Regions from separate parts of the Bacillus sp. JZ109 genome, predicted to be linked through region 1. Evidence: riboswitches for the same ligand, from Rfam matches in the RefSeq annotation. Region 1 holds a riboswitch; each other region holds the start of a gene.
The links. Region 1 has a riboswitch for S-adenosylmethionine ahead of M1D94_RS01130 (5-methyltetrahydropteroyltriglutamate--homocysteine S-methyltransferase). Riboswitches for the same ligand answer to the same signal wherever they lie in the genome.
Positions count from the first base shown of each region.

Region 1 (4,964 bases):
GCACCTCATCACAACAACCTAATCGACCTTGACGCCATCCGCCAAAAACGCCGGATGCATCTTTCCTAATTCTATATTTCAAATGAAAAGGCTGCTGAATCACGCAGCCTTTTAAAATTGTTTTGATTTAGAGCCTGAAACCTTTTCGCCACCTATCCGTAATTTCATACAAGGCAAACCCAAAGGAGACTTCAGCAATGATCGAGTTATTTATGAAACAAAAAATGTTCTCATTTAAAGATGCATTTCACATTTATGACCGGGATGAACAAGAAACATTCAAGGTGGAGGGGCGTTTTTTCTCGTTAGGAGACTCATTACAAATGACAGACTCATCTGGGAAAACGCTCGTTTCCATAGAACAAAAACTAATGTCTTTATTGCCGCGCTATGAGATTTCAATTGGCGGGAAAACAGTTTGTGAGGTAACGAAGAAAGTAACGTTTTTCAAACCGAAATTTGTGATTTCCGGGCTTAACTGGGAAATCGATGGTGATTTATGGAGGGATGAATTCCAGCTGACGGACGGGGAAAATGTCCGGATGTCAGTGAGCAAAAAGTGGCTCAGCTGGGGTGATTCCTATCACTTGCAGATTGCAAACGAGGAAGATGTTCTGATTTGCACTGCCATCGCTATCGTGCTTGATATGGTTTTATATAACGATGAAGATGAAAGTATTCTCTAAAAAGCATTGACAATTGATCCAAAAGTAATAATATTAAGATAATTGAAATCTGAATATGAAGTTGTACCTTATCAAGAGAGGTGGAGGGACTGGCCCTATGATACCCGGCAACCGCTGTTTCAAACAGAATGGTGCTAAATCCTTAAGAACATTGCGTTCTTGCAGATGAGGCGGAGATTTGATCATTCAAGCTCTTCCTTCACAAAGGAAGAGCTTTTTACATGCTCAATATTTCAGAAAAGAGGCGAATAACATGGCTCAACAAACGAATGTTGCAGGACAAAAAACAGAAAAACAACGCAAAGCACCTTTCCGCGCCGATCATGTCGGCAGTTTGCTTCGTTCCGTTCCGGTAAAGCAAGCCCGGCAAAAAAAAGCGGCTGGTGAGATGACAGCAGAACAGCTTCGTGATATCGAAAATCAAGAGATCATCCGCATCGTGGAAAAACAAAAAGAAATCGGTCTCGATGTAGTAACAGACGGGGAATTCCGGCGTTCTTGGTGGCATTATGACTTCCTGGAAGGGCTTGACGGTGTGGAACCGTTCATCCCGGCTGAGGGGATTCAGTTCCATAACACAAAAACGAAAGCGCGCAGCATCAAAGTGACGGGAAAACTCGATTTTACGAGCCACCCAGCGCTTGCTGATTATCAATTTTTACATGAGATTGCCGGTAACGCGACGCCAAAATTGACCATTCCCAGCCCAAATATGCTGTTTTTTGGCGAAAAGGCGGATAAAGGGATTTATGACGATCAAGAGGAATATTTTCATGACCTGGCTCAAGCATACAAAAAAGCAATCAAAGCCTTCTATGATGCTGGCTGCCGTTATCTCCAGCTCGATGATACGTCATGGTCTCTCTTCTTTGAGGAAAAAGGCAGAGAGGTTGTCCGGGCGCTCGGCGGCGATCCAGAAACATTGCCATCCATATTTGCCAAAACAATTAATGATGCCGTCGCAGACCGGCCTGACGATTTAACGATCACAATGCACATTTGCCGCGGCAACTTCCGCTCAACCTGGGCGGCATCAGGAGGGTACGACGCTGTAGCGGAAACGATTTTGGACGGCTTAAACCTTGACGGCCTTTTCTTGGAATACGATGATGACCGCTCCGGAAACTTTGATCCGCTCCGTTTTGTGAAGCGCAAGGATCTGCAAATTGTGCTCGGCTTGATCACATCGAAATACGGCGAGCTTGAAAATCCTGAAGATGTGAAACGCCGTATCAATGAAGCCGCGCGTTTTGTCAGCTTGGACCAGCTATGCCTGAGCCCGCAGTGCGGTTTCGCCTCTACAGAAGAAGGCAACCTTCTGACAGAGGAGCAGCAATGGGCAAAGCTTCGCCATGTCATCGACATTGCCAACGATGTGTGGAGATAATCTATCATTGACAGAAATAGAAAATGTGTGAATAATAGATACTATCAGAAAATTTCATAAAAAGGTTTTCCTTATCAAGAGAGGTGGAGGGACTGGCCCTGCGATACCCGGCAACCGCTGTTTAACAGAATGGTGCTAAATCCTTTAGAGCAATGATTGCTCTTGAAGATAAGGTTGAGATTGTCACGCAAGCTCTTCCTTATCCAAAGGAAGAGCTTTTTTACATTTGAATGGAAAGAAGGAATGGACAACATGTCACAACAAACAACACCCGCAGAACAAAAATCACTTCAAAGAAAAAAACCGCCGTTTCGCGCGGATCAAGTCGGAAGCCTGCTAAGATCTGAGCCCGTCAAAAAAGCGCGGCTGCAAAAAGCGGCCGGCGATATTACGGCTGAGCAGCTTCGCCAGATCGAAAACGATGAAATTATCCGCATTGTGGAAAAACAGAGGGAAATCGGCCTGAACGTCGTGACAGACGGTGAATTCCGCAGAGCATGGTGGCACTTTGATTTCCTGGAAAACTTAGATGGCGTTGAGCCGTTTACTCCTGAGCAAGGCATTCAATTCCATAACGTACAGACAAAAGCACGCGGCATTAAAGTCACAGGCGATATCGACTTTTCAACACACCCAATGCTTGAAGATTACTCATTTCTCCATAGCATTGCCGGTGACGCGACGCCAAAGATGACCATTCCAAGCCCGAATATGCTGTTTTTCCGCGGGAAATTGGAAAAAGGTGCATACAAAAACGACTATCACCTTTTCCAGCATGATGTATCCAAAGCATATAAAAAAGCGATTCAAGCGTTTTATGACAGAGGCTGCCGCTACCTCCAGCTTGATGATACAGCGTGGGCCGTTTTCTTATCAGAAAAAGGCTTAAAACAAATCGAAGCGTTCGGAACAACGCCTGATGAGCTTCGCCAGCTGTTTGCGAAATCGATTAACGACGCGATAGCAGACCGCCCGGATGACTTGACGGTAACCATGCATATTTGCCGCGGCAACTTCCAGTCCACTTGGACAGCGGAAGGCGGCTATGACGCAGCAGCCGAAACCATTTTTGACGGCTTGAATCTTGACGGACTTTTCTTAGAGTATGATGATTCACGCTCAGGCGGATTTGAGCCGCTCCGTTACGTAAAACGGTCTGATCTTCAGCTTGTTCTTGGCTTAGTGACATCTAAATTCGGTGAGCTTGAAAATCCGGATGACGTGAAACGCCGTATCGAAGAAGCGTCCCGTTATGTAAGCTTAGACCAGCTTTGCCTCAGCCCTCAATGCGGATTTGCTTCAACTGAGGAAGGCAACAAGCTGACTGAAGAACAGCAATGGGCGAAGCTCCGCCATGTGGTTGAGATCGCTAATGATGTTTGGAAATAAGAAAAGAAAAAACACACTTGATTCCCTAGCGGAGCAAGTGTGTTTTTTATGTCATTGTGCGGTGTAGCCCCCATCAAGGACGACAGCCTGCCCAGTGACGCCCTTCGCCTTCTCGCTTGCCAAAAACACGGCATAATCCGCAATTTCCTTGACGGAAAGCAGTCGCTTTTGCGGCACAAGCGGAAAAATGACTTGTTCAAGTACAGAGTCGTAAGGGACATTTCTAGTTTTTGATAGATCGCTAAGCTGATTGCGTACAAGCTGGGTATCGACATAACCCGGACAGAGCGCATTGACTGTTATGCCGTGGGGCGCGCCTTCCAGCGCCCCTACTTTTGTGAGTCCAATGACGCCGTGCTTGGCGCTATTATAAGCGGATTTCCCTGCAAAGCCGACTAATCCATTAACAGACGCGATATTAATGATTCTGCCAAACTGCTGTTTTTTCATGATCGGAAAAACATGCTTCATTGCAATAAAGGGGGCCGTCAGCATGACCTTGATCAGCTGTTCAAAGGTGTCTGTCGGAAACTCTTCAATCGGAGCGACGTGCTGAATACCGGCATTGTTCACCAGAATATCCAAGCGGCCGTATTGTTTTTGGATGACGTTCACCGTATCAGCAACTTGCGCTTCCTTTGTCACATCATACGGAATGGCCGCCGCGTCAAAGCCTTCTTCTGCAAGTTTGGAGGCTGCTTTTTCACATGCTTCCGGACGGAGGTCTGAAACGATGACGCTGGCACCTTCCCGGGCGAATTCTCTTGCCATTTCGAATCCGATTCCGCCGGCAGCCCCTGTCACCAAGGCGACTTGTTTTCTCATGTCAAACACCTTCCCATTAAGAATTGAGTACAGACTGGCTTACAGCGAAATCAGCTTCTGTTTTTTCATAAACCTCTTCAATTGTGACACCATCCTGAAGCTCCGTCAGTGTCATGCGGCCGTTCACAAAATCAAATACAGCCAAATCCGTAATCAGCCTGTGCACGACTTTCTGGCCTGTCAGCGGAAGGGAGCATGTTTTTTTCACCTTTGATTCACCATGCTTATTGACGTGCTCCATGATGACAACGATCCGTTTCGCCCCGTTGACGAGATCCATAGCGCCGCCCATCCCTTTTACCATTTTGCCCGGGATCATCCAATTGGCCAAATCACCCTGCTCCGAAACCTCCATTCCACCAAGAATAGCCAAATCGATATGCCCGCCTCTTATCATCGCGAATGACTCAGCGCTGTCAAAATAAGAGGCGCCCGTCACTTCAGTGATCGTTTCCTTTCCCGCATTGATCAAATCCGCGTCTTCCGTTCCTTCCAGAGGATAGGGGCCAATTCCGAGCAAGCCGTTTTCCGACTGAAGCATGACGTGAACGCCGTCGGGTATCTCATTTGCGACAAGCGTCGGCATTCCAATCCCGAGATTCACATTCATGCCGTCCTTGATTTCTTGTACAGCCCGTTTGACCATTCGTTTTCTCGCTTCCTTCACTTGGCCTCAC
Region 1 is NZ_CP096388.1:208,038-213,001, reverse strand. It holds gene M1D94_RS01145 (hypothetical protein) at 1-69, shown strand, start outside; gene M1D94_RS01140 (LURP-one-related/scramblase family protein) at 198-686, shown strand; SAM riboswitch class I at 752-858, shown strand; gene M1D94_RS01135 (5-methyltetrahydropteroyltriglutamate--homocysteine S-methyltransferase) at 940-2,073, shown strand; SAM riboswitch class I at 2,142-2,248, shown strand; gene M1D94_RS01130 (5-methyltetrahydropteroyltriglutamate--homocysteine S-methyltransferase) at 2,326-3,462, shown strand; gene M1D94_RS01125 (3-hydroxybutyrate dehydrogenase) at 3,514-4,287, opposite strand; gene M1D94_RS01120 (succinyl-CoA--3-ketoacid CoA transferase subunit B) at 4,304-4,954, opposite strand; gene M1D94_RS01115 (CoA transferase subunit A) at 4,951-4,964, opposite strand, start outside.

Region 2 (4,964 bases), 900 kb from region 1:
AGTTTGTTTGTAGATCGGACGGCGCAAATCAAGCATTTTGATAATGCCGGCAGGTCGTAAATCAAAGTTATTGCGAACAACTTCAATCAGTTTTTCCTCAGAAGCTTTTCCGGAACCGAATGTGTTGATTGAGATTGACACAGGCTGTGCAACACCGATCGCGTAAGCAAGCTGTACTTCGCAAGAATCAGCAAGCTCAGCCGCAACGATGTTTTTCGCAACGTATCTTGCCGCATAAGCTGCAGAACGGTCTACCTTCGTCGCATCCTTACCTGAGAACGCGCCTCCGCCGTGGCGTGCATAGCCGCCGTACGTATCAACGATGATTTTGCGTCCTGTAAGTCCCGCATCCCCTTGAGGGCCTCCGATTACGAAACGTCCTGTAGGGTTGATGAAATATTTTGTTTCTTCATCAATCAGCTCTTCAGGAACAACCGGATTGATGACATGTTCTTTAATGTTGCGCTGAATTTGCTCAAGTGTAATTTCAGGATGATGCTGAGTTGAAATAACAATCGCGTCAATGCGGACTGGTTTGTTATTTTCATCGTACTCAACCGTTACCTGTGTTTTGCCGTCAGGGCGAAGGTACGGAAGAATATCTTCTTTACGGACTTCACTTAGGCGGCGGGCTAATTTATGGGCAAGTGAAATTGGAAGAGGCATAAGCTCTTTCGTTTCGTTGCACGCATAACCGAACATTAATCCTTGGTCACCCGCACCAATCGCTTCAATTTCTTCGTCGCTCATTGTGCCTTCACGGGCTTCAAGCGCTTGATCTACGCCCATCGCGATATCAGCAGACTGCTCATCAATTGATGTTAAAACCGCACAAGTTTCCGCATCAAATCCGTATTTTGCACGTGTGTATCCGATTTCTTTAATGGTTTGGCGAACCGTTTTCGGAATGTCAACATACGTAGAAGTTGTGATCTCTCCGCTTACAAGAACCAAACCTGTTGTCACAGATGTTTCACAAGCAACACGCGCGTTAGGGTCTTTCTTTAAAATTTCATCTAAAATGCTGTCAGAAATCTGGTCACAGATTTTATCCGGATGCCCCTCCGTAACAGATTCTGATGTAAATAAACGACGATTTTTACTCATGATTTGCTTCCTCCTGCACAAGGCCTCCCGAAAGACCTTGTATATATGATACGGAACTCGCTCCCTCTTATACAATGTACAGTTATATTAGAGAATGTTAATTGGCATATTTATGAAATAAAAAAACCTTTTCCATCGAGGAAAGGGTTTGGTCTTTGTGCCTTTCACTCTTATCGCTCAAGGAATCATACAACCTTGCAACAGGTTAGCACCTTGGTTGTCTCACTCAGTTGAACATAATAAATAACAGAGAAACCGGTTGCTGGGCTTCATAGGGCCTGTCCCTCCGCCAGCTCGGGATAAGAGTATCCGCTCAATGAAATATCTTATCGTAAAAGGGTTTGCAATGTCAATATGATTCAGAAGAAATAGGCACCTATATTGAGGGAAAACAATGGAAATGCACACACAAAAAATAATAAATAGTATAGACTATTTGAAAATATATGTTATACTAATTCACAATTAGCAAAACACAAAAAACGATAAAGGAAGGTTTCATATGAACTCAGTTGATTTGACCGCTGATTTACAAGCCTTATTAACATGTCCAAATGTGCGTCATAATTTATCTGCAGCACAGCTAACAGAAAAAGTCCTCTCCCGAAACGAAGGCATTTTAACATCCACAGGTGCTGTTCGCGCGACTACAGGCGCTTACACAGGACGCTCACCTAAAGATAAATTCATCGTGGAGGAAGAAAGCACGAAAAATAAGATCGATTGGGGCCCGGTGAATCAGCCGATTTCAGAAGAAGCGTTTGAGCGGCTGTACACGAAAGTTGTCAGCTATTTAAAGGAGCGAGATGAGCTGTTTGTTTTCGAAGGATTTGCCGGAGCAGACGAGAAATACAGGCTGCCGATCACTGTCGTAAATGAGTTCGCATGGCACAATTTATTTGCTCGGCAGCTGTTTATCCGTCCGGAAGGAAATGATAAGAAAACAGTTGAGCAGCCGTTCACCATTCTTTCTGCTCCGCATTTCAAAGCGGATCCAAAAACAGACGGCACTCATTCCGAAACGTTTATTATTGTCTCTTTCGAAAAGCGGACAATTTTAATCGGCGGAACTGAGTATGCCGGTGAAATGAAGAAGTCCATTTTCTCCATTATGAATTTCCTGCTGCCTGAAAGAGATATTTTATCTATGCACTGCTCCGCCAATGTCGGTGAAAAAGGCGATGTCGCCCTTTTCTTCGGACTGTCAGGAACAGGCAAGACCACCCTGTCGGCAGATGCTGACCGCAAGCTGATCGGTGACGATGAACATGGCTGGTCTGATACAGGCGTCTTTAATATTGAAGGCGGGTGCTACGCTAAGTGCATTCATTTAAGCGAGGAAAAGGAACCGCAAATCTTTAACGCGATCCGTTTCGGGTCTGTTCTCGAAAATGTCGTTGTTGACGAAGATACACGCGAAGCCAATTATGATGATTCCTTCTATACTGAAAACACGCGGGCAGCTTACCCGATTCATATGATTGACAACATCGTGACTCCAAGCATGGCCGGCCATCCGTCAGCAATTGTATTTTTGACGGCTGATGCATTCGGAGTCCTGCCGCCGATCAGCAAACTAACGAAGGAGCAGGCCATGTACCATTTCTTGAGCGGTTACACGAGTAAGCTTGCCGGAACCGAACGTGGTGTAACGTCTCCTGAAACGACGTTCTCTACATGCTTCGGCTCACCTTTCCTGCCGCTTCCTGCTCACGTCTATGCTGAGATGCTCGGCAAAAAGATCGATGAACACGGCGCAGACGTTTTCTTAGTCAATACCGGCTGGACCGGGGGCGGCTACGGCACAGGCGAACGAATGAAGCTTTCTTACACTAGAGCAATGGTCAAAGCAGCGATTGAAGGTAAATTAGAGGATGCTGAAATGATAACTGACGATATTTTCGGCCTGCACATTCCGGCACATGTTCCTGGCGTTCCTGATCATATCCTTCAGCCTGAAAATACGTGGACCAACAAGGAAGAATACAAAGAAAAAGCAGTCTACCTTGCAAATGAATTCAAAGAGAACTTTAAAAAGTTCGCACATACCGATGCCATCGCCCAGGCAGGCGGCCCTCTCGTATAAAAAACAAAAGCCAAGAGCAATTATGCTCTTGGCTTGTTTTAATTGACGGAATGCAAAGAAGTCAGCTTGTATGTAATGATGGTCCGGCCTTCTTCCCATTGAAGCTTCTGCACTTCAGCTGTGCCTGACTTTTCGCCAAACTTTGTTTTGCGTACATCCATTGGAATCTCCATCGGATATACTCGGTATCCGTCCTTCTCTAACGTGAATATATTTTCATCTATGCGAACTTCTTTTCCTTTTGTCACAATCAGTGTATTAAATTCAACAGGCATTCCCAAAGTGAAATCCCCTTTCGTTCTCTTTTTTCTTTATCATAACATATTTCACTGTCAGCGGTTTTTCATCCATTGTGTGAGCTGCCGCACGATACGCCGGTTTTCTTTTGGCGGGAAATAATGTGTGAATGTACTGTAGTACCACGTCTCCACCGGCTTATGCAGTTGTTTTAGCTTCTCTTCAAATAAATAGGAATGCTGAATCGAAACATTTTGGTCTTTTTCTCCATGGATTAACAGCACGGGTGCCTGAATTTTATTTACTTGGTCAAACGGTGTCCTCCATTGATATTCCTCAGGCACCTTTTTCGGTGTTCCGCCGATGACTCTTTTCATCATTCGCCGCAAATCCTGCCGCTCCTCGTATGTAAGAATCATATCACTGACGCCTCCCCAGGAAACAAATGAAGCTGCCTGCCCGCCCATTTCGATCGCAGTGAGCATTCCCATAATTCCGCCGCGGGAAAAACCGAAGATGTGGATTCTATCCTTCTTGACATTTGGGTGCTGCTGAAGCAGGCGAAAAGCAGAAAATGCATCCTCCCTGTCTTCTCCGGCAAAATCCTCATTGCCTTCTCCTCCTTGATTTCCTCTGTAAAAAGGAGCAAACACCACAAACCCTTGGGATGCAAACTGGATAATCCGGCCCGGCCGAACCATGCCCACGCTTTTAATCCCGCCGCGCAAATATAAAAATCCGTCATATTGTCCGGGTTCCGCCGGCTCAGCCAGAAGCCCCTTAACCCGTAATCCATTTGACAGATAGCAGATCGTATACAAACGCACATGCTGGCTTGGCGACGGAAATCTTCTTTTCTCTACAATCAAAACAGCCGCCTCCTTTTTTTCTATATGCTTTCCTTACTCCAAAATTACATCCGGAGAACCTGGTTAGGCATTCACACATTTTTATACCCATCATACGATATGTAAAGCAAAAAAGGATATTAACTTGATGCGAAATAAGGAGGTTGTCTATGTGAACAGATGGTTAAGGCTGAGCTTCGCCTGTGTCGGCAGTATCTTTCTGATGTTCGCCCTGGCGGCTTGCAAGCAGGAAGAAACGCTCACAAAAGTCAAGGTAGCTGAAGTGACCCATTCAATTTTTTACGCACCTTTATATGTTGCTGAGTCTAAAGGGTTTTTTAAAGAAGAAGGGCTTGATGTCGATGTGAATACGACCTGGGGCGGAGACAAAACGATGACATCGCTTCTTTCCAACGGCTCCGACATCGCGCTTGTCGGGTCAGAAACATCTATTTATGTCGAAGCGCAAGGGGCTAAAGATCCCGTCATTAATTTCGCCCAGCTGACTCAGACAGACGGAACGTTTCTTGTCGCGAGAGAAGATGTTGAACACTTCGACTGGGATCAGTTGAAAGGAAAAACGTTTCTCGGTCAGCGAAAAGGCGGCATGCCGCAAATGGTCGGCGAGTATGTACTGAACAAACATAAGATTAACCCGCATAAGGATATAGACCTCATCCAGAACA
Region 2 is NZ_CP096388.1:1,108,853-1,113,816, reverse strand. It holds gene metK (methionine adenosyltransferase) at 1-1,107, opposite strand, end outside; SAM riboswitch class I at 1,275-1,413, opposite strand; gene pckA (phosphoenolpyruvate carboxykinase (ATP)) at 1,610-3,193, shown strand; gene M1D94_RS05710 (DUF2584 domain-containing protein) at 3,232-3,474, opposite strand; gene M1D94_RS05705 (alpha/beta hydrolase family protein) at 3,526-4,299, opposite strand; gene M1D94_RS05700 (ABC transporter substrate-binding protein) at 4,451-4,964, shown strand, end outside.
Region 2: another riboswitch for S-adenosylmethionine. It lies ahead of metK (methionine adenosyltransferase); the one in region 1 lies ahead of M1D94_RS01130 (5-methyltetrahydropteroyltriglutamate--homocysteine S-methyltransferase).

Region 3 (4,964 bases), 670 kb from region 1:
CAGAAATCCGCTTGCTTTTTTCGTAATCAAGCTCTCTCTGCCGCTCTACTTTCATTCTTGTTTCCAGCCGGCGTCCATATTCCTCGTATCCAATTCCGTGTGACAGCTGCATCGCTTTTTCCATTTCTGACGTATAATCGAGGTTCAGTCTGTCCTGGCTGCTGCAAATAATGAATCAATCCCTTCATATATTTGCTTTTTATTGTACCAGTGCTGCGTTGGATGCCGCAAAAACGATTTGGCGTGAAATAGCGGCAGATGAGACGAAAGCATCCTTTCAGAACAAATGAGAATGGTTTTTCGGAATATTCCTTCTCTTAATGCGTGGTGTTTCCGAATTCCTCAATGCACTGTTGAACAACTGTCACGCCTTGGCTGAAAGCTGCGCCGCCTCCAAATGCCGCTGCCACACTGACGGCTTCGAGAATGTTTTCTTCTGTCGCTCCCTGATCGAGACAGCCTTTTGTATGATAGATCATGCAATATTCGTCCTGAGCATTGATGGCAATTCCGAGGGCGATCAGCTGTTTTTCTCTTTCAGTCAGAGAATTCCCGGCAAAGCACTGTTCAGTAAATTCGTTAAATTTCCTTCCCATCAGCGGCATCTTTTGTTCAAATGTACCTAAACCATGTTTATATTGTTTTAACGCGTCCTGCATGCTTCCTCTGTCTTGATTCAAAGAAAATCCCTCCATCTGTTTAACATTCCTTTTTATTATGAACAGCTTTTAGGAAAATACGCGAAAAAAACCCCGGATTTCTCATCCGGGGTTTCAGTCTTATTCAGATACAGGAAGCACAGCTCCGTCGTATTTTTTCTCGATGAAGTCTTTGATCTTTTTAGAGTGAAGAACTTCCATCAGCGCTTTGATTTTTGCAGAATCTTCTTCGCCTTTTCTTACTGCGATGATGTTAGCGTATGGGTTGTTTTTCGTTGATTCTACTTCAATTGCATCTTTTTTAGGATTTAATTTATTTTGGATCGCATAGTTTACATTGATGAAGGCCGCGTCTCCTTCTTTGTTTTCATATGCTTTTGCCGTTAATTCAGGCGCCACTTTTTTGAATTCAAGGTTTTTCGGGTTTTTCTTAATGTCTTTCAATGTTGCGTCAATTGTTTCTACCTTAGAATCAAGAGTGATTAATCCAGCGTTTTCAAGCATTGCAAGCATACGTCCTTGTTCAGCAACGTTGTTTGTCAGAATGATTGTCGCACCGTCTGGAAGGTCTTTCAGTGATTTGTATGTTTTAGAGTAAATACCGAATGGCTCTAAGTGAACAGCGCCGGCATTCACAAGTTTGTAATCTGTGTTTTCTTTCATTTCTTGCTCAAGGTAAGGAATGTGCTGGAAGTAGTTCGCGTCCACTTCATTATCAGCTAAAGCTTTATTGTACATTTTGTAATCACTAAGCACTTTCACTTTCAGCGTATAGCCTTTTTCTTTCAGCAATGGTTCAGCTTCTTTTAAAATTTCCGCATGCGGTGTTTTTGTTGCCGCAACGACAATTTCTTTCTTGCCAGATTCAGCGCCGTTATTCGAACTGCAGGCAGCCATGACTCCTGCAAATACAAGCAGTAATGCACCCAAAAATAGCTTTTTCAATGTAAATCCTCCCTTATCGTTTGTCTATAATATTTGTTATTAGATCACCGATGATTTGAATAATAAACACGATGATTAAAATAAACACAGTAGCAACGAAGGTAACATCAGCGTTATTAGACTGATATCCTTCTACGTACGCAAGGTTTCCAAGGCCTCCTGAACCAATGGCTCCGGCAATTGCCGTTGAGCCGATCAAAGCGATGGCAGTAACCGTAATGCCAGAAATAAGAGCAGGCATTGATTCCGGAATCAGCACTTTGAAAATAATCGTAGACGTTTTCGCGCCCATTGATTTAGCGGCTTCAATCACACCTTTATCCACCTCACGCAGCGCGATTTCAACAAGGCGCGCGTAAAATGGTGCCGAGCCGATTACCAGCGCCGGCAATGCGGCGTTTGGCCCTAAGATCGTGCCGACTAAAAATTTCGTAAAACCTAATAGTAAAATAATTAAAATAAGGAACGGAATCGATCTGAATATGTTAACAACGGCCGCAATCACAGAGTTGACCGCTTTATTCTGCCAGAGGCTTCCTTTGCTCGTCAGAAAGAGCAGCAAGCCGAGGATGACCCCGATGACAAAAGCAAACAGTAAAGAAATCAGCGTCATATAAAGTGTTTCATATGTCGCGTTCCATAATTCAGTTAAATCAACGTTCGGGAAGTATTTTTCAAACATTCGTGATCACCTCTGCTTTCACCTGTTTGTCATTAATGAATCGGATCACGTTTTGCACTTCTTCCTCGTCCCCGTCAATGTGGATGAACAGTGAACCGTAAGCCCCATCCTTCGTCTGCGAAATTTTCCCTTGCAGAATATTGACGCTGACATTGAAGTTTCTGATCATCTCTGTAATCAAAGGCTGTTCAGCTGACTCACCGACAAATGTGAGCTGAACCATTTTTCCTGATGCTGTATCATCAAGAAGGTGCTGAAGCGTCTCTTTCGTTTCTTCCGGCTCTGTCACCTGCTGAACAAATCGTTTTGTCATTTGTTCCTTTGGATTTTTGAAGACATCGAGAACCTCGCCTTCTTCGACCACCTTGCCGTTTTCCATGACGGCGACTCTGTTGCAGATTTTGCGGATGACATGCATTTCGTGCGTAATCAGCACAATCGTCAAACCGAGTCTTTCATTAATATCGGACAATAGATCCAGAATTGAATCTGTCGTTTGCGGATCTAATGCTGATGTCGCTTCGTCACAAAGGAGAACCTTCGGATTGTTTGCAAGCGCTCTGGCAATTCCCACACGCTGCTTCTGACCGCCGCTCAGCTGAGACGGATAAGATTTTTCTTTTCCTTCTAAACCTACCAGTTTAATCAGTTCATTGGCGCGCTTGATCCGCTCGCTCTTTTTCACTCCGGCAATTTCCAAAGGAAACATGATATTATCTCTGACAGTCCGCGACCAAAGCAAATTGAAATGCTGGAAAATCATACTGATCTCATGGCGTGCTTTTCTTAAACCGCGTCCATTTACTTCATTAATCTTGGTTCCCGCCACTTCCACGGTTCCTGAGGTTGGTTTCTCAAGGCCGTTCAGCAGACGGATTAAGGAACTCTTACCAGCTCCGCTATATCCTATAATTCCAAAAATCTCACCTTTTTTAATGGAAAGCGAGACGTTTTGGACAGCATTGACATCTCCATGTTTCGACTTGTAAACTTTTGAAACATCCTGAAGATTGATCAAAGCAATCACCTGCCTTAACACTATTCTAAGAAATCTTCCGGTTTTTTCTGCAAAAGAAAAGCCTTTCTGCACACTTGAGCAGAAAGGCTTATATAAAATGCCTTTCTCTCATCTTTCAAAGCTGAACGCTTCGTGTGAATTGGCACCATTTCAACAGCGTTGATGGTTGCCGGGCTTCATAGGGCACTTCCCTCCACCTCTCTTGATAAGAGAAATATATAGTCTTTTTCGTCCGGAAATTCTTAATGTAGAATAGCACGGCGAATGATTAAATGTCAATAAAATAAATGATGTCAACTTTTACTATTATAATAATTTATTATTTTTTAATTTTTTAAAATCCTCTGAAAAAATCCATTTGTCAGCCAGAGAATGGCTTCCAGTTTTAACAGGGCCCTGAATGACCCCTTTACTTTGAGGCTTCCGCTCTGAATCAGGTGCTGAAGGGAAATGTCTCCGTGCAATAAATCAATAATTTCCGTTTGGTTTCCGTAAAAGGTCAGGTTGGACGTTTGGGGCGGAGAAACTTTTTTCATTTCTCCCTGTTCGTTTATTGAGACGGTTAAGGCTTCTGCTTCTCCTTGGAAGGTAATGAGCAATGTTGAGGCATTCAAAAGGGGTTTTAAAAACAGATGCTGATACTCATCTTCTAAAACTTCCGCTTTCTCCATATGTACAACCTCCTATTTGTTGGTCATACATACACATTTCTCTCTTTGTCGCAAGAACCCCTTTATAAAACGAACGACAATTTCATTGGATATGCTGAGAAATATGTCATAAATGGGATGCGGAAGATGATTTTTGTTTGATCAGCTCATATAAATAAGAAACGGAATGAAATGCATATCCTCTTTCGACCACCTTTCCGCCTTTAAACAGCAGAAAACAAGGGACGCTTTCAATTTGATACGCTTTTGCGAATGTCGGAGAGTAATTGACATTGTTTTGATAGAAGGCGACATCCGGCAGCATTTCTTTCACCACTGTCAGCATTTTGCTTGCAAGCTGGCAGGTGCCGCAAAACGGAGTATATAAATATAGAAGGTACACATCATCTTCAATGTGATCAAGTTCGTGTTCTTGGAGTTCTTTCATGCTATACACCTCGGGACTTTCTTTCAAGAAAAATAGTATGGACATTCAGATTCGCACGCACAATACAGAAGCGATATGGTGCCTGGGCGCAGCCGCTACTTCCTTATAGGCTCTGTCGATATGGAGATGGCAGGCTTCATTAAATTCACGCTTCAGCTGTTTTCTCAATTTCTCACCTGATTCATCAGCATCAACTAATATATAGACGTCTTTATCATAAAGCTCGTCAGCCAATTCCTCGAGCCTCAGCTGGCTGATTGTTCCGTTTGTGCAGATAATGCGCACCGGTTCATTCAGGACGCTTTCGATTTTCTCTTTATCTGATTTCCCCTCGACAATCATAACCTTTTCCAGCTCATCCATCTTCATCTTGTTCACCTGCCGCGTCAAATTTGAAACGTTCAGATTGTAAAAGAAGGCAGTGAAATTCACCGCCAACATTAACACCAGCCGTTTTCGTAGTCACAATCTACATATTTTGCGTCGTCTCCAGAGACCACATCGGCTGTCTTATAAAATTTCTCATTTTCAAAGGAATAACCGGACTTAAGCTCATATTCAT
Region 3 is NZ_CP096388.1:875,656-880,619, reverse strand. It holds gene M1D94_RS04470 (hypothetical protein) at 1-124, opposite strand, end outside; gene M1D94_RS04465 (carboxymuconolactone decarboxylase family protein) at 318-695, opposite strand; gene metQ (methionine ABC transporter substrate-binding lipoprotein MetQ) at 780-1,604, opposite strand; gene metP (methionine ABC transporter permease MetP) at 1,618-2,286, opposite strand; gene metN (methionine ABC transporter ATP-binding protein MetN) at 2,279-3,304, opposite strand; SAM riboswitch class I at 3,410-3,516, opposite strand; gene M1D94_RS04445 (SCP2 sterol-binding domain-containing protein) at 3,631-3,975, opposite strand; gene M1D94_RS04440 (thioredoxin family protein) at 4,082-4,402, opposite strand; partial or broken gene M1D94_RS04435 (toprim domain-containing protein) at 4,404-4,765, opposite strand; gene M1D94_RS04430 (YusG family protein) at 4,843-4,964, opposite strand, start outside.
Region 3: another riboswitch for S-adenosylmethionine. It lies ahead of metN (methionine ABC transporter ATP-binding protein MetN); the one in region 1 lies ahead of M1D94_RS01130 (5-methyltetrahydropteroyltriglutamate--homocysteine S-methyltransferase).

Region 4 (4,964 bases), 1.7 Mb from region 1:
CGAAAACAGGAATGCTCTCCCGAACTTCTGCGCTTTCTTGAAGGTCGATTTCCGCTCGGACTATGCCTTCTTCCCGACCGCCTTCAGCAAGTACACGCCCCCATGGATCAATAATCAGGCTATGTCCTGCAAATTCATTATCCGGATTTGAACCGGTACAATTGCAGGCTGCGACAAAGCATTGATTTTCAATGGCCCGCGCAATAAGCAGGCTTTTCCAATGATCAAGGCGGGGAAGAGGCCATTCCGCAGAAATAAACAGCACGTTGGCGCCTTTTGTCGTATGTTTTCTGATCCATTCCGGAAAACGGATATCGTAACAGATCAATCCTGAGCTTTTGACGCCGTCAAGCTCAAAGTATCCGTCTTCGGAACCGGCTGATAAATACAGATGCTCATCCATCAGCTGAAAAAGATGGGCTTTTCTGTACTCTTTAATGATTTGCCCTTCCTTATCCGCGATGTACATTGTATTATAAACATCAGAATTCTTCCTGACAGCGACCGACCCGGCGACAATATGAACACCATGTTTTTTTGCCGTTTTCTTCAGCCAGCTCTGAGCGGAGCGGCCGTCTTCGTCAGCGAGTTCATCAAGATTGGCCAGATCATATCCGGTCGTCCATAATTCAGGCAGAACAAGAACATCAGCATGTTTGCTTTCTTTTCCGATGAAAAATTCAGCCTTTTTTATATTTTCCGAAGGTTTGCCGTATGAAATATCAAATTGAAGACAAGATATCGTCCATTTCATCTTTTTAACACCCCAAATTTTTCTTTACTTTTTTCATTTAACCATATATGATGATGGACTATCATTTCAAGATTTTTTTAGAAGGTGAGAATAGATGAAATTTGAACAGTCTCATGTATTGAAGGAATTGCCTAAACAATTCTTCGCTTCTCTGGTGCAGAAAGTGAACCGAAAGCTCGCAGAAGGACATGACGTTATCAATCTAGGACAGGGAAATCCAGATCAGCCGACTCCTGAGCATATTGTTGAGGAGATGAAACGAGCTGTCGCTGATCCTGAGAATCATAAATATTCGTCTTTTCGCGGCTCATACCGTCTGAAGTCAGCGGCTGCTGCATTTTACAAAAGAGAATACGGCATTGATCTGGATCCGGAAACCGAAGTCGCTGTATTATTCGGCGGAAAAGCCGGTTTAGTCGAGCTCCCGCAATGCTTGTTGAATCCCGGTGATACGATTTTAGTTCCCGATCCGGGTTATCCTGATTACTGGTCGGGTGTCACACTTGCAAAAGCAAAGATGGAAATGATGCCGCTCGTAAAGGACAGGGCGTTTCTCCCTGATTACAGCAGCATAACCGCTGAAATAAGGGAACAGGCGAAATTGATGTATTTGAATTATCCGAATAATCCGACTGGAGCTGTTGCTACTTCCGAGTTCTTTGAAGATACCGTGCGTTTTGCGGCTGAAAACGGAATCTGCGTCGTTCACGATTTTGCTTACGGCGCTGTCGGATTTGACGGCTGCAAGCCTTTAAGCTTTTTGCAGACTGAAGGTGCGAAGGATATCGGAATTGAAATTTACACGCTGTCAAAAACGTATAATATGGCAGGATGGCGGGTTGGCTTTGCCGTCGGAAACGCTTCGGTCATTGAAGCGATCAATCTTTATCAAGACCATATGTTTGTCAGTCTTTTCAGAGCGACTCAGGAGGCTGCAGCAGAGGCACTGTTAGCCGATCAGACGTGTGTGGCAGAGCAAAATGCCAGGTATGAGAGCAGGAGAAACGCTTGGATCACGGCATGCCGGGAAATCGGCTGGGATGTAACAGCTCCCGCAGGTTCTTTTTTTGCATGGCTGCCTGTGCCTGAAGGCTATACTTCTGAGCAGTTCTCAGATCTTTTGCTGGAAAAAGCGAATGTGGCAGTTGCGGCTGGAAACGGCTTCGGTGAATATGGCGAGGGCTACGTCAGAGTCGGACTTTTAACAAGTGAAGAAAGACTTAAGGAAGCCGCTTATCGAATTGGCAAACTGAACCTGTTTACCCAAAAAAGCATTGACAAGACCTTATAACGATGGGATAATTCAAAATAATTTATAAAATCTATATTTTCTTATCAAGAGCAGGCAGAGGGACGAGCCCGATGAAGCCCGGCAACCGACTTATAAAGCACGGTGCTAATTCTTGCAGCTAGCGGCTGAGAGATAAGATTCGGACGAGAAACGAAACCTCTTTAGACGCGATTGCAGTTTGAAGAGGTTTTTTGATATGGATGAAAATGAAAGGAGCTCTGGCATGAGTGAGTTATTAGCGACATATCTCCTGACCGAACCGGGAGCCGATACAGAGAAGAAAGCAGAACAAATCGCAACAGGATTGACAGTAGGCTCCTGGACTGATCTGCCCCTTGTAAAACAGGAGCAAATGCAAAAGCACAAGGGGCGGGTGATAAAAGTTGAGGAGAGAGAGGGAACTGCTGCATCAGAAAAACAAGCGGTCATCACAATTGCCTATCCTGAAATCAATTTCTCTCAGGATATTCCGGCTTTGCTGACAACAGTGTTTGGCAAGCTGTCCCTGGACGGAAAAATCAAATTAATCGATCTTCACTTCTCTGAAGCATTTAAGCGTGCACTGCCGGGACCGAAGTTTGGCGTATACGGCATCCGGAAGCTGCTGGGAGAGTTTGAGAGACCGCTGTTAATGAGCATATTTAAAGGCGTAATCGGAAGGGACCTGAGTGATATTAAAGAACAGCTCCGGCAGCAGGCGCTTGGCGGAGTTGACTTGATTAAAGACGATGAAATTTTCTTTGAGACTGGTCTAGCGCCTTTTGAAACAAGAATTGCAGAAGGAAAGCAAATATTGAAAGAAACGTATGAGCAGACCGGACATAAAACGCTGTATGCGGTGAATTTGACCGGACGTACGGCTGATCTGAAAGACAAAGCGAGACGCGCCGCCGAGTTGGGAGCGGATGCGCTTTTGTTTAATGTCTTCGCTTACGGCTTGGACGTTATGCAAGGCCTTGCGGAAGATCCTGAAATCCCAGTTCCGATTATGGCGCATCCAGCAGTGAGCGGAGCGTTTACGTCTTCTCCGTTTTACGGTTTTTCTCACGCTCTTTTACTCGGAAAATTAAACCGATATTGCGGTGCTGACTTCAGCCTCTTTCCGTCTCCATATGGTTCGGTTGCGCTTCCAAGAGCAGATGCACTGGCGATTCATGAAGAATGTGTGAGAGAGGATGCTTTTAACCAAACATTTGCTGTTCCGTCAGCAGGCATTCATCCCGGCATGGTTCCGCTATTAATGCGTGATTTCGGCATAGACCACATTATTAACGCCGGAGGAGGCGTACATGGACATCCGAACGGTGCCCAAGGCGGGGGGCGAGCGTTCAGAGCCATTATTGATGCGGTCCTAGAGGCCCAGCCGATTGATGAAAAAGCCGAACAATGCAAGGATCTTAAGCTTGCGCTAGATAAATGGGGAAAGGTTGAAGCCGTATGACGACTCGAAAACCTTTTATTATTTGTGATTTTGACGGAACAATCACGATGAACGACAACATTATAAATATCATGAAAACATTTGCTCCCCCAGAGTGGGTGGCATTAAAAGACGGCGTACTTTCCAAAACGCTGTCGATCAAGGAAGGTGTCGGGCGGATGTTCGGCCTTTTGCCCAGCCGTTTAAAAGAAGAGATTACAAGTTTTGTATTGGAAGATGCAAAAATCAGGGAAGGCTTTCGGGAATTTGTAGCATTTATCAATGAGCACGAGATTCCGTTTTATGTCATAAGCGGTGGAATGGACTTTTTTGTATATCCTTTGCTTGAAGGCATTGTGGAGAAAGACCGCATTTATTGCAACCATGCTTCATTTGACAATGACTATATCCATATTGACTGGCCTCATTCCTGCAAGGGCACATGCAGCAATCAATGCGGGTGCTGTAAGCCGTCGGTCATCCATGAACTTTCTGAACCGAACCAATATATCATCATGATCGGTGATTCGGTTACAGATGTGGAGGCAGCAAAGCTGTCTGACCTATGCTTTGCAAGGGATTATTTATTAAACGAATGCCGGGAGCAAAACCTCAATCATCTTCCGTATCAAGATTTTTATGAGATCAGAAAGGAAATTGAGAATGTAAAGGAGGTACAGGAATGGCTGCAAAACAAGAACGCTGGCGAGAGCTCGCTGAAGTAAAACGGGAATTGGCAGAGAGAGATTGGTTTCCGGCGACTAGCGGTAATCTGTCAATTAAGGTTACAGATGAGCCTTTAACATTTCTCGTCACTGCAAGCGGAAAAGATAAACGTAAAGAGACGGTTGAAGATTTTCTGCTGGTCGATCAAAACGGAGAGCCTGCTGAAAGCGGGCATTCTCTGAAACCGTCAGCAGAAACGCTTTTGCATACACATTTGTACAATAAAACCAATGCCGGATGCTGCCTGCATGTCCATACGGTAAACAATAATGTGATTTCAGAGTTATACGGAGACCAAAAGAAAATCACATTCAAAGGCCAGGAAATTATAAAAGCACTCGGCTTGTGGGAAGAGAACGCAGAAGTGACCGTTCCGATTATAGAAAATGCGGCACATATCCCGACGCTAGCGGCACTGTTTGCGGAAGAGATTTCAGAAGATTCAGGAGCTGTTCTGATCCGAAATCATGGTATTACGGCTTGGGGGAAAACAGCATTTGAGGCAAAAAGAGTGCTTGAAGCGTATGAATTTTTGTTCAGCTACCATTTGAAATTGAAAACACTCCAGCATCAGCTGGTTAAATAAAAGGAGGAATTGAAATGGCTACAATTCGAATTCATGATGAGGCAAATACAACGATTGAAAATCAAGAGGAAGTGGCAAGCTTTCTGGACAGTCAAGAGGTTATTTATGAGCAATGGGATATCACGAAGCTTCCGGAACATCTCTCAGAGAAATATGACCTGACAGAAGAAGAAAAACAGCAAATTCT
Region 4 is NZ_CP096388.1:2,650,734-2,655,697, reverse strand. It holds gene M1D94_RS13935 (carbon-nitrogen family hydrolase) at 1-754, opposite strand, end outside; gene mtnE (methionine-glutamine aminotransferase) at 849-2,045, shown strand; SAM riboswitch class I at 2,084-2,184, shown strand; gene mtnW (2,3-diketo-5-methylthiopentyl-1-phosphate enolase) at 2,269-3,486, shown strand; gene mtnX (2-hydroxy-3-keto-5-methylthiopentenyl-1-phosphate phosphatase) at 3,483-4,190, shown strand; gene M1D94_RS13915 (methylthioribulose 1-phosphate dehydratase) at 4,148-4,777, shown strand; gene mtnD (acireductone dioxygenase) at 4,792-4,964, shown strand, end outside.
Region 4: another riboswitch for S-adenosylmethionine. It lies ahead of mtnW (2,3-diketo-5-methylthiopentyl-1-phosphate enolase); the one in region 1 lies ahead of M1D94_RS01130 (5-methyltetrahydropteroyltriglutamate--homocysteine S-methyltransferase).